DNA from 3 places in the Hahella sp. NBU794 genome. Region 1 is predicted to be linked to each of the others. Evidence: riboswitches for the same ligand, from Rfam matches in the RefSeq annotation. Region 1 holds a riboswitch; each other region holds the start of a gene.

Region 1 (3,861 bases):
TTGAGCGGAGTTCATCAGACCGAATTCGACGGTGAACCAGTACAGCCGCGCCAGGAAGATACGGTCTTCCTTGGAGGCGGAGTAGCCCAGCTTGCCGTACATTTGCGTGAATTCCGCGAAGTAGGGGTTGGTCAGCATGGCGCAGTGACCGAATATTTCATGAAAGATGTCCGGCTCCTGCAAATAGTCCATTTCGTCTGGCGTACGGATAAAGGTGGCGCAGGGAAATTTCTTATTTGAGAGCAGGTCGAAGAAGGTATCGAAGGGAATCAATGCGGGCACTTGCGCCACTTCCCAGCCGGTTTCACGGCGTAATACGGAGGAAACGTCCTCCAATTGGGGGATACGGTCTTCGGGTAAATTCAGTAACTTCAATCCATGAAGGTATTCGTCGCAGGCCACATTGCGTATGACCTTGTCTTGTCGTGTGATCAGTTCACGCCAGACGGCGTGCTCCGACTCGGGGTAGGCGATAAAGCCGGATGCGTCAGGCTCTCTCGCAACATACTTTGTACCTTTGCCCATTTTCTCACCTCGTGACGTGTCAGGAAGGGTGTATTCCATGGCACTCTTATTATTCTACCGGCTTGTGGCCGGCTTAATCTGGCGGCCGTCAGTTGGGTTGGACGGCGCGAGGTCGGATTTTTTTCCGGCCGGGCCTTCCTCTGATTAAATGACAATCCGCAGAATTTGTCTATACATTGCTAATAACGGCTGGCGATTAACGAGGGAGGTTTAATGACAATTCTTTAGTGAAGTCGCCTTAGCCCGAGAAGGTGCGCCACAGTTTGGCGAACTCTCCGGAGAACTCCCTGACGAGGCCGGGGTGGTCGGTCACTACGATGTTTTCCTGGTTATAAGTGCTGGCGCTGCGGGTCCAGTTAAAACTGCCGTGAATCAGGGCGCTGTCATCGATAAGGGCGAATTTATGATGCATATGGTGGGGTTCATCGTCCATCTTCACCAAAATGCCGGCATCTTTGAAACGATTAATGTCGCTGCCCAGGTCAAAGGATTTGTCATTGTCCGTGATGATGCGGATTTTTAGCCCCCTTTTGTGAGCGTTAATAATTTCATCTGCGATTTTGTCATCGGAAATGGTGAAAACGCAGATTTTCAAGCTGCTTCGAGCATTGCGTATGCGTTCTATGATTGCGCGACGACATTGCTCCCCTGGGCTGAAGTAGGCCCGTGTTAAGTTACTCTCCTCCTCACCAGAGTCCAAAGCCTTGATCACCCGCTCCAGCCATTTCAGCGCCCTGAGCGCACCATCGCCGCCATTGACGATCAATGGACGGGTCAACTCAAAGGCGCGATTACGCATAAAACGCACCTGATCCGGCTGTAAAGTTTCAAGCATCGCCAGCAACGCCTGTTTCTCAGCATTATCGAACCTTTCATCCGTGAGGGTTTGTTGGAGGAAAAAAGTCAGTTGATCCAGTTGCATGGGGAAAACGCCTTATTGCTAAAAATACAAGCGCACAGTCAGCGCTATAGGTGTTTGCTTTGTTCTATCTATAACTAAAAAAGCTTGCATGAAATGCCTTTAGATATCCAGCCTGCTCGGATGGCGCGCAGGTTGAGATAACTCGATAGAAACTTTTTCTGTCGTATCGGAAGCTGGTGCTGAAATTTATCGCCTAAAGTCTCCAAACATGAGCGCTCTCCCTTGTATACTTGCTCGCTAAATATGAATTGATGACTTGTTATTCAGGATTTCCTATGGCGATTAAACGCGTATCTTCTTGGCTATTGGTGGTGGGGTTGAGTCTGGGCGCTTTGGCCGGTTGTTCTCCAGAGGTGGGGAGCAAGGATTGGTGTGAGGATATGGCGACCAAGCCGAAGGGCGACTGGACGGCCAATGAGGCGACGGATTACGCCAAACACTGTCTGTTCCGCTCTGACAGCTAAGCGAACAGCCCCAAGCCTAAACTTTGGGATAAGTGGACCAGTTTTACATTTTGATAGTTATCAACAGGTTGTCGTCATCTTCGAGCCTGTTGTTTTCGTGAGGCGCTTTGTGCGCCTTGACTTTGCCGGGGCGGCCATTTAGCTTACGCCCCCATTGCATCAGGTGTCCTGAGAACATTCGTTCAAGGGATGAAACGGGAAGTCGGTTTAAGCCCGACGCTGCCCCCGCAACGGTAAATGAGTTAAACGACAACCCCCTGTCACTGCGGATTCGCGGGAAGACGTTGTCGCCGGTTACGCCACTCATGAGCCCGGAGACCGGCCTGACGCCTGCTTATCGCGTGGCATAGCGGAGGGCTTTGCCGGGACTCGTCTGACTCGACTCCTTTCCCTCTTTGCTTGTATCCGCTGCGCAACAATTGCATTCACTGGCGCTATTCTTTCGGAACATTATGAGGCTTGTAACCTTTTTGCTTTTAGTTGGCTCACAACTGACCGGCGTTCGCGCGGAAGAGTTGGAGCCTGTTGTCGTCGAAGCCAAGGCTCCATCTGCGGATGAGATTGACGCTGAGTATCAAACTGGCTTCGTGAAGGTGATCAAGCGCGAGCAATTTGACTCGAAAGTCGCAACCGTCGCAGACGTGCTGAAGAATGAAACCGGCGTTCAAGTACGCCAGAGCGGCGGACTGGGGTCATACTCCGCCGTTTATCTGCGTGGCTCCACCAGTAAGCAGGTGAACGTTTATCTTGATGGCGTATTGTTAAACGACGCGACTGGCGGCTCGGTGGACTTGAGCCAGATATTGCTGAACGGCATTGAGCAGATTGAAATTTATAAGGGCGCGACGCCAATTCAGTTGGGTTACTCTGGCGTTGGCGGCGCTATTAACATCAAGTCCCTTCGCTTCAGCAAACCCCTCAGGCAATTAAGTCTTGGGTATGGCTCATTCAATAGCCGCAAGGGGGCGCTTACATTCGCCGATAGCGTTGGCGAAACCAACTACCTGGCGTCCCTTGATTATCTCGGCAGTGATAACGACTTCGAGATGCTGAACAACAACCAGACCGAATTTAACCCCTACGATGACCGTGTGGAACGTCGTCGCAATGCGGATTTCAGTCAGTTCAACGGCATGCTGACGGCGGAGCGCAGCCTGTCGGATCGCACGGACTTGCAACTGATGGCGCAACATTTCAATAAAGATCAGCACTTACCTGATATCGCCAACCTGGAGAGCACGCGAACCAGTCTGGATACGGACTTCACTCGTCTGCAGAGCAAACTGAGCTTTGCCCGAAATACACAGGAAAATTATTCGGGGCGCATTTTCTGGTCCACACAAGAAGAGCGTTATGACGACAGTCAAAGCCGAATCGGCCTGGGCGTACAGAAAACGCGCGCTGACACAGATGTGGTCGGCGCAGAGTTATATGGCTCCTATTCAATCGGTCTGCATCTGCTCTCCGCTATGTTGGAGGCGCGCCGTGAAACTTATCAGGAAGAGGACCTGACCGGACGCAGCCAAAAGCAGGAGTTTGAGCGTTTTACCTACTTGCTGGGTGTGCAAGACGAATGGGCTGATGCGGAAGATATCTGGTTGGTGCGGCTGAGCGCGCGCCAATACTTTCTTGAAGATGAGACGCCCGCTGCATCTATGAGCGGGCGCACGGCGGTGGCCTCCGATTCCGCTCAGTATCATTCATTGCAGGCGGGCGTTCGTTACCGCCTGACAGATTGGCTGTCGCTCAAGACCAATGCATCCCGGGATGTGAGGTTCCCTCAGTTAGCGGAGAAGTTCGGCGATAGAGGATTCTTCATTGGTAATAGTGACTTGCAACCGGAAACAGCGTTGAACGGTGACATCGGATTTGAAGTGGGCGTAGATAGTTTTAGTGTATCTGCGGCCTATTTCTATCGGGATTTAAAAGATGCTATCGTCCCCTCTTATG
Region 2 (3,861 bases), 1.1 Mb from region 1:
TCCCCTAAGGGTATGAATTTCGCCATGGCGGCGCCGGCGACGCAGTTTTTGCCGGCGGCGGCGATGGAAAAAGCGTTCCGAGCGGCGTTGCGCGGGCCCAGTGAAGAGATTGAAGCGTACAGTTTTCCTCCTGGCGCGTTGCGTTTGCGCGAGGCCATTACGCAACGCATGAAGGACGCTTGGTGCGATCTGGAGCCGGACGACATTCTTATTACCAATGGCTGTCATGAAGCGCTGACTCTGGCGTTGAGGGCGGTGACACAGCCGGGAGATGTGGTGGCGGTGGAGTCGCCAACGTACTTTGGATTGCTGCAAGTCATTGATGCCTTGGGATTAAAGGCGCTGGAAATTCCCGCCGACCCGAAAAGCGGACTCAGCCTGGAGGCGCTGCAACTGGCGTTGGAGCAATGGCCGGTCAAAGCCTGCGTGGCGATGCCCAACTTTAGCAACCCTCTGGGGTGCCTGATGCCGGATGAGCGCAAGGAGCAACTGGTGCGCTTACTGGAAATCCGGGGCGTGCCCTTGATCGAAAATGACATATACGGCGAGTTGGGCTTTTCCGGCCTGCGGCCGCGAGCGGCGAAGAGTTATGATCGCGCCGGCGGCGTGCTGTATTGCTCGTCGTTTTCCAAATCAATCGCCCCCGGTTTGCGGGTGGGATGGATGGCGCCGGGGCGCTGGCGGACGCGGGTCGGTTACCTGAAATTCGCCAGCACCCTGGCCTGCCCAAGCTTGCCGCAGATGGCGGTGGCGCATTATCTGGCGCAGGCGGATTTCGACCGCCATCTGCGACGTATGCGCCATGAGTTCGCTGTGCATGTGGAGCGTATGACGACGGCGGTGCTGCGGCATTTTCCTACTGGAGTGCGAGTATCGCAGCCAGCGGGAGGGTTTGTGTTATGGGTGGAGCTGGAGGAGGACTGCGATACGGTCGCGTTGTATCGCAAGGCGCTGGCCGCTGGCGTGAGCATTGCGCCGGGAACTCTGTTCAGCGGCGATGGCGACAAGTACAGACATTGCCTGCGGCTCAATTGCGCGGCGCCCTGGACGGCGGAGGCGGAAGACGCGATCCGCCAGTTGGGCGTCTGGTTGCGCGCAGGCTAAGCGGGATTACCAGCCGAAGCTGAACGTGGGATCAATGAAGAACATGACGCCGCTATAACAGGCGAGCATCAGAAAGCTGCTGATAAAGCCGTGAAAAGCGGTCTTGTAGCCGGCTTCTTCGTCCTTCTTGAAAAGAAAGCGATAACCTGCGAAACAGCTCAAACCAATCACAAACAGCGCTACCAGGGCGAAGCCGCCGTTGATCACCTGCATATTGATGATGAAATTCTCTCGCGCCGTAGCGGCCGCCGGCGCTTCGTCCGGATACAGGATAAAAGAGCCCGGCAGCAATGGGTGGGCGGTGGCTTCAATGGTGTAACGATAGAAAGGCCAGAAGCGTCCACAGCGGGCGAGCAGACGATCGCCTTCCTGGGCGCTGACCACGGCGTTGGCGGCGAATAGCGGGCCGCCGCAAAGGTCGAATTCTTTTTTCACCTCTTCCCGGCTGTGCAGTTCGACACTGCGTTCGATGCTCACCGGCGACCAGCCGGTCAGATTGAAGACGGTATATTCCAACAGGCTCAAGCCATAGGCCAGTCCGGCATACATGAACACGAGGAACAGCAGACGTTTCAGAATGAGTCCATGGCGGGACAAGGGCGCGTCGGTCATACAGTCTTATTCTTGTCAGTAATTACGGGAGCGTAAAACTGACACAATCTTGCAGGCAGGTCCAGCGCCCCTCAGCGGCTTTCTGGACTTAAAATGATCAATTCACGATAATGTGGGCCGCAATGGTTCCAGTTGCTCAAAGTTCGATCATTTTCGATGAGAGCAGGATTAAATGGGAATCCGGTGGGCGCGACTTTATGCGCGTCCGATCAGCCGGAGCTGTCCCCGCAACTGTGAGCGAAGAGTTCGTCCCGGATAACGCCGCCCCTCCTTATCGCGACGTTATCAAAGGCCACTGGGTGGAGATTGTCTCCATGTTCGGGAAGGCGGGACAGGACTACGAAACGCAAGCCAGGAGACCTGCCATTGTTCGACTCCCATTCGGAGCCTGTTTTATCCGACCGTAAACGGGGAATTTACGCCGGATTCGCACCTCGCATCGATTCAAGGCGGCATCTGCATGTTGGTTAAGGCTTTTCGGGCCCTGGGAGTGCTATCAGCGCTTACTTTCACACTTTCCGTCAACGGGGGCGATGCGCGCGCCGCTGAGCCCACGGTCATGTCGGTCAATCAGTGCGTTGACCAAATGATGGGGTATCTCGCCCCGGAAAATCTGGTGTCAGTCACCTGGCTCAGCCATCAGCCCTCTGAGCTGGAAATTGCACCGACCTTGCGCGACATTCCCGCCAACTTTGGTTTTATCGAGCAAGTGCTGGAGCTTCGGCCGGATATCGTGATGGCGGGCCAGTATGGCGCTTCCTCGCTTAAGCCGCTGGTGCGGAAGTTCAATATGCGTTGGGTGGAGATTCCGTTGCCGCAATCTCTCGATGATTTGGCGTCAAGCTGGAGCCTGATGGGTGAAGCGGTGCGCAAACCTGAGCAGGCGGCCAGTATCGTTAGTGGGCTGAGAGCCTATTTCGCTCAGGTTCACGGGAAGATCGCGGATAAACAAGTCAGAGCGCTGATTCTGAACGCCAATGGCTGGATCGCTGGCGAGGGCAATTTCCAGGACGCCTTTCTGAACGCCATCGGCGTGATTAACGTGGCGAGCGAACAGGGCGTGCAGGGCTGGGGGCAAGTGGATCTGGAGACGCTGGTGCGCTGGCGGCCGGATTTGTTGCTGATGGTCAGCAACAGCTATGACAGCGAAGCGTTGGCGACGAATTGGGTGGAACACCCTTTATTGAAGCGCCGTCCTTCCCGTTTCGAGCCCCTGTATATCCCGGCCGACTGGCTCTCCTGCGGAACGCCTGCCATGACGCTGGCGGCCCAAAAGGTAGCGGATCACATATTGGCGCAAGAGCGTAAAGCGTCAGGGTCGGAGACTGCGGATGACTTATAACCGTTTGCTCCTGATTCTGAGCCTGTCGCTCGCCTTTTTGATCGGTTTGTCTCTGTGCACCGGCCGGGTGACCGGGGTGAGCTGGCCGGGGTGGGATCTGGAAACCCAATTGATTCTATGGGAAATCCGTCTGCCGCGGACACTATTGGCGCTGTTATGCGGAACCGTACTGGCGCTATCCGGCGCCGTGTTGCAGGGACTGTTGCGCAATCCGCTGGCGGACGCTGGCGTACTGGGGGTGTCCTCCACGGCGGCGCTGAGTTCGGTGTGCGCCATCTACTTCGGCTTTTCCGCCAGCGGCCTGTTTACGCCCGTGGCGGGCATTATCGGCGCCATGCTGGGGCTGCTGGCGCTGGTAATGATCGTAGGATCGGAAGCAGGCATCGTGATGATCATCCTCGCCGGAGCCGCGATTAATTCGTTCAGTTCAGCGTTGACGGCGCTGGCGTTAAATATGGCTCCGAATCCTTTCGCGGTGCAGGACATTCTGTTCTGGCTGATGGGGTCATTCGAACATCGCACCCTGCAGCACTTTTATTTGGCGGCGCCGCCTGCGCTGCTGGGGATGGCGTTGCTATTCAGCGTGTCGCGTTCCCTGGATGTCCTGTCACTGGGGGAAAACACCGCCCGCTCCATGGGCGTGCGTCTGCAGAAAGTGCAATGGGTGGCGGGCCTGGGCGTGGCGTTGGCGGTCGGCGCCAGTGTAGCGGTGAGCGGCGTCATTGGTTTCGTGGGGCTGGTGGTGCCTCACATGCTGCGGCCGTTTACCGAGTGGCGGCCCGGTCGATTACTGCTTCCCAGCG
Region 3 (3,861 bases), 1.0 Mb from region 1:
ATCGGCAGAACGCCCTGATCCCACAAGGAGCCTTCATAGGTTTCGTAGCGGCCGCGTTCTTTCGCAAGATTGGAGGACGCGGTGATCGCAAAATAGCTGATCAGCTCCATGGATTGATCGGCGAAGCGCACCGCTTCGACGCTGCTATAGGGCAGGCCAAGCTTGTACAACGCATCCTGGAAGCCCATCAGGCCCATGCCCACAGGACGATGACGCAGGTTGGCGTTGCGCGCCTGAGGAACCGCGTAATAGTTGATGTCGATGACGTTATCCAGCATGCGCACGGCGGTATACACGGTGTTGCGCAGACGGTCGTGATCAATTTCGCCATTGCGTATGTGGTTGACCAGATTGACTGAGCCCAGGTTACACACCGCAATTTCGTCCTGACTGGTGTTAAGAGTGATCTCCGTACACAGGTTCGAGGAGTGCACCACACCAACGTGTTGCTGCGGCGAACGCAGATTACAGGGGTCCTTGAAGGTCACCCAGGGATGGCCTGTTTCGAACAACATAGAGAGCATCTTGCGCCACAAGTTCTGCGCAGAAACTTTCTTGAACAGGGTAATAGCGCCGCTTTCCACCAGAGATTCATAGTGGGTGTAGCGCGCTTCAAAAGCGGAGCCGTATAAATCGTGCAGATCCGGCGCATCGCTGGGTGAGAACAGAGTCCACTCTTTGTCCTCAAACACCCGCTTCATGAACAGATCCGGAATCCAGTTGGCGGAGTTCATGTCATGGGTGCGGCGGCGTTCATCACCAGTGTTTTTGCGCAGTTCCAGGAACTCTTCAATATCCAGGTGCCAGGACTCCAGATAAGCGCACACCGCGCCTTTACGTTTGCCGCCCTGATTTACCGCCACCGCCGTGTCGTTGACGACTTTCAGGAACGGCACCACGCCCTGGGACTTACCATTGGTGCCTTTGATGTGGGAGCCCAAAGAGCGCACCGGCGTCCAGTCATTACCCAGACCGCCCGCCCATTTGGACAGCAGCGCATTGTCCTTGATCGCGCCATAAATACCCTCCAGATCATCCGGCACTGTGGTCAGATAGCAGGATGACAATTGCGGACGGTTGGTGCCGGCGTTGAACAGGGTCGGCGTAGAGCACATGTAATCAAAAGAGGACAACAGGTTGTAGAACTCAATCGCGCGGGCGTTGGGATCATCTTCCTGCACCGACAATCCCATGGCGACGCGCATGAAAAAAGCCTGCGGCAATTCCAGGCGGGTCTCGCGCCAGTGGATGAAGTAACGATCGTAAAGGGTCTGTAATCCCAGGTAGGTGAATTGGCGGTCAAGCTCAGGCTTCAGCGCAGCGCCCAGTCGTTCCAGATCGAATTCGAGCAGACTTGGCGACAGCAGTTCATGTTCCACGCAGCGTTCGATAATGGCGCGGAACGCAGTCGGATACAGTTCCGCCATTTCAGTTTCCGTGGCGGACGCTGCGATATTGAGATAGCTCAGCGACTCTTCACGCAAACCGTCCAATAACAAACGGGCGCACACATAGGAATAGTTGGGCTCTTCTTCGATCAGCGGACGCGCCGCCATGACCAGCGCGGCATTGACGTCTTTGTGTTTGACGCCGTTGTACAGGTTTTTCAACGCTCCTTGCAGGACTTTTTCCTCGCTGACGCCGTCCAGATCCGCGCATGCATCGCCGATCACTGTGCGCAAACGCCCCATATTCAGCGGCGCTTCCGTGCCGTCGGCGAATTTCACATTGATATCAGGATGCGTCTCCCCCGCCTGCTCGCTTGGCGCCGGCGCACGCTGACGGGCATGTTCTTCACGATACAACACATAGGCGCGAGCCACTTTATGAAAGCCGCCGCGCATCAGGCCCAATTCCACCAGATCCTGAATTTCTTCGATATGCACCGAACCGCCTTCGGGGCTGCGGCGACGCAGACGCGCCACGATATCTTTAACCAGTTTTTCTACGGAATCCCGCACACGGGGCGAGCCGGACGCGGAATGTCCTTCCACCGCCAAAAACGCCTTGGTCACCGCCATAGCGATTTTGCGGTCGTCAAACGGCGCAGCCTGACCGGTGCGTTTGATCACCTGCAGCAGGGCGTTATGAGTGTGTGACTCGGATGAAACAGATGGGGAGCTGGAGGCGCGCGCCTCGCTGGGGGACGAAAAACTACCGGTCATGGAATTGTCCTCTATCGCGTGTTCTGGCCGAACCTTCACGATTAGGGACATAAAGCGACGCGCAGACAGGCCGAAAATCGCCTCGCGTTTAGCGGCGCTTTATCATTACCCTGAGTCGCGAAGGCATGAATAACTTCAGCATGGCAGGTCTTCGGACTCGGGGGCGTTTACACGTTTTTGCGAACCTACGGCGACCGCTTCCCATCCTCTTTCAGGACAGTGCGTGGGCGTTTCCACCCGCGTCGCTTTCGTTCCCCCACACCGCTGCGCGTCAGTACCGGACTCTCACCGGATTCCCTCTTAGCACAACCTTTGAACAGGCGTGAACCATAGCTGAGGCACAATATATTGTTTTGACTATTAAAAGTAAATACTAGATGTAGAGGCTAAGCGAAATGACAAAGCGACGCGGATATTCAGAAAAATCAAGCGAGAATGGCGGCGATTAAGAACTTTTTCAAAAGCGCTTGGACGCCTATGCCGATGATGGTAAGAATAAAAATTTCTGCATACGCATCCGCTTTAGTAATCACTTTCAACGCAATCAGATAGAACCCAAGCGCAGCAAGAAAACCGGGCAGCCCTTGAACAAAGCCCAAAATCAGGGTGGCGACGAGCACAACCAAAAACGCTTCTATCAATCCAAGCGAGACTTTCAGCAGCTTAGCGGCAGCGAACAGGCAAGCGCTCTGGATCAAAACGCCAATGATTAGATTCAAATCCATGAGAATTCCTAAAAGGCGGCCATTCTAAACAGTAAACCGACGCAGTCAATACAGCTAAGCCACACTGACATCCCTAACGGCGAAGTTCACACATCCACGATTTTCATGGCGGTCGAGCAGCCGAAGTTTGCCCAACCTCATTGTCACCCCAAAAAATAAGCGGGTAATTACCTGAATCAAAAGTAGTTCAGGATGCAAATCAGCTAAACTGCTAGTAATTTTCTACTTCGTATTAAGGACTGGCTTTGCCTGAACGTCGCCGCTTTTTCAAAGAAAAACTGACGCCCTATTTTGCGCCGCCGATGTGGTTGCACTGTCTTTTGTACGTGTTAACGCTGGGCGTGTACGAACTATTCTGGCATTACATGAATTGGCGCAAGTATCGGCTTATATCGGGAGATCCTATCTGGCCGCCGCTGCGCGGGCTGTTCTTTTATTTTTTTATTCCTTCTCTGGTTAGTAATCTTGCGCGCAGTTCCTCCTTGTCGGGCCGCTCTGATCCTTTGCTTGGTCCATGGACCAGCGCGTTATATCTTGCGGTAGCGATAACCGCCGCTACGCTCGCACAAGCATTGAATCCTTTATTTATCCTGCCTTCCTTCTTCTTCCTGACCTATTTGAATTGGCGGGCGCGGTGGATCAATCAGCAGTTCATAGCTGTTCCAGCCCAGTCGAGCGCCGACGTCTCTGCGCTCAGTGTCGGCTCACCACAGCAACCAAATGGCGCTTCCCTCGTTTTTAAACCGTCTTTTCAGACTGTCGGTAGCTTTCGTTGGTTGGAGATCCTCACCTGTATCGCCGTGATTTGCATCGCTTTAACTTTCGCACTAGACGCCGGGCGTCACGCTACGATTAAAGCTCGCCTGACCGAAGCCTTTGGCTTATTGGAGGGAGTCAGAGTAGACATGGCGGAAAAATACGCCTTCTCCGGGGTCTGGCCGGAGCGAGAAGAACTACATGCGCTGAGTAAC

The links. Region 1 has a riboswitch for cobalamin ahead of ACQYWX_RS03985 (TonB-dependent receptor plug domain-containing protein). Riboswitches for the same ligand answer to the same signal wherever they lie in the genome.
Region 2: linked by a shared signal. The riboswitch ahead of ACQYWX_RS29745 (ABC transporter substrate-binding protein) and the one ahead of ACQYWX_RS03985 (TonB-dependent receptor plug domain-containing protein) in region 1 are both predicted to bind cobalamin.
Region 3: linked by a shared signal. The riboswitch ahead of ACQYWX_RS30125 (ribonucleoside-diphosphate reductase subunit alpha) and the one ahead of ACQYWX_RS03985 (TonB-dependent receptor plug domain-containing protein) in region 1 are both predicted to bind cobalamin.

The regions. Positions count from the first base shown of each region.
Region 1 covers NZ_CP192738.1:879,389-883,249, forward strand. Annotated here, with positions in the region: gene phhA (phenylalanine 4-monooxygenase) at 1-525, opposite strand, end outside; gene ACQYWX_RS03975 (phospholipase D-like domain-containing protein) at 764-1,447, opposite strand; gene ACQYWX_RS03980 (DUF3012 domain-containing protein) at 1,723-1,911, shown strand; cobalamin riboswitch at 2,056-2,252, shown strand; gene ACQYWX_RS03985 (TonB-dependent receptor plug domain-containing protein) at 2,364-3,861, shown strand, end outside.
Region 2 covers NZ_CP192738.1:6,742,821-6,746,681, reverse strand. Annotated here, with positions in the region: gene ACQYWX_RS29755 (PLP-dependent aminotransferase family protein) at 1-1,104, shown strand, start outside; gene ACQYWX_RS29750 (hypothetical protein) at 1,111-1,716, opposite strand; cobalamin riboswitch at 1,823-2,098, shown strand; gene ACQYWX_RS29745 (ABC transporter substrate-binding protein) at 2,177-3,058, shown strand; gene ACQYWX_RS29740 (FecCD family ABC transporter permease) at 3,048-3,861, shown strand, end outside.
Region 3 covers NZ_CP192738.1:6,833,914-6,837,774, forward strand. Annotated here, with positions in the region: gene ACQYWX_RS30125 (ribonucleoside-diphosphate reductase subunit alpha) at 1-2,165, opposite strand, end outside; cobalamin riboswitch at 2,291-2,512, opposite strand; gene ACQYWX_RS30130 (hypothetical protein) at 2,591-2,890, opposite strand; gene ACQYWX_RS30135 (pilin) at 3,136-3,861, shown strand, end outside.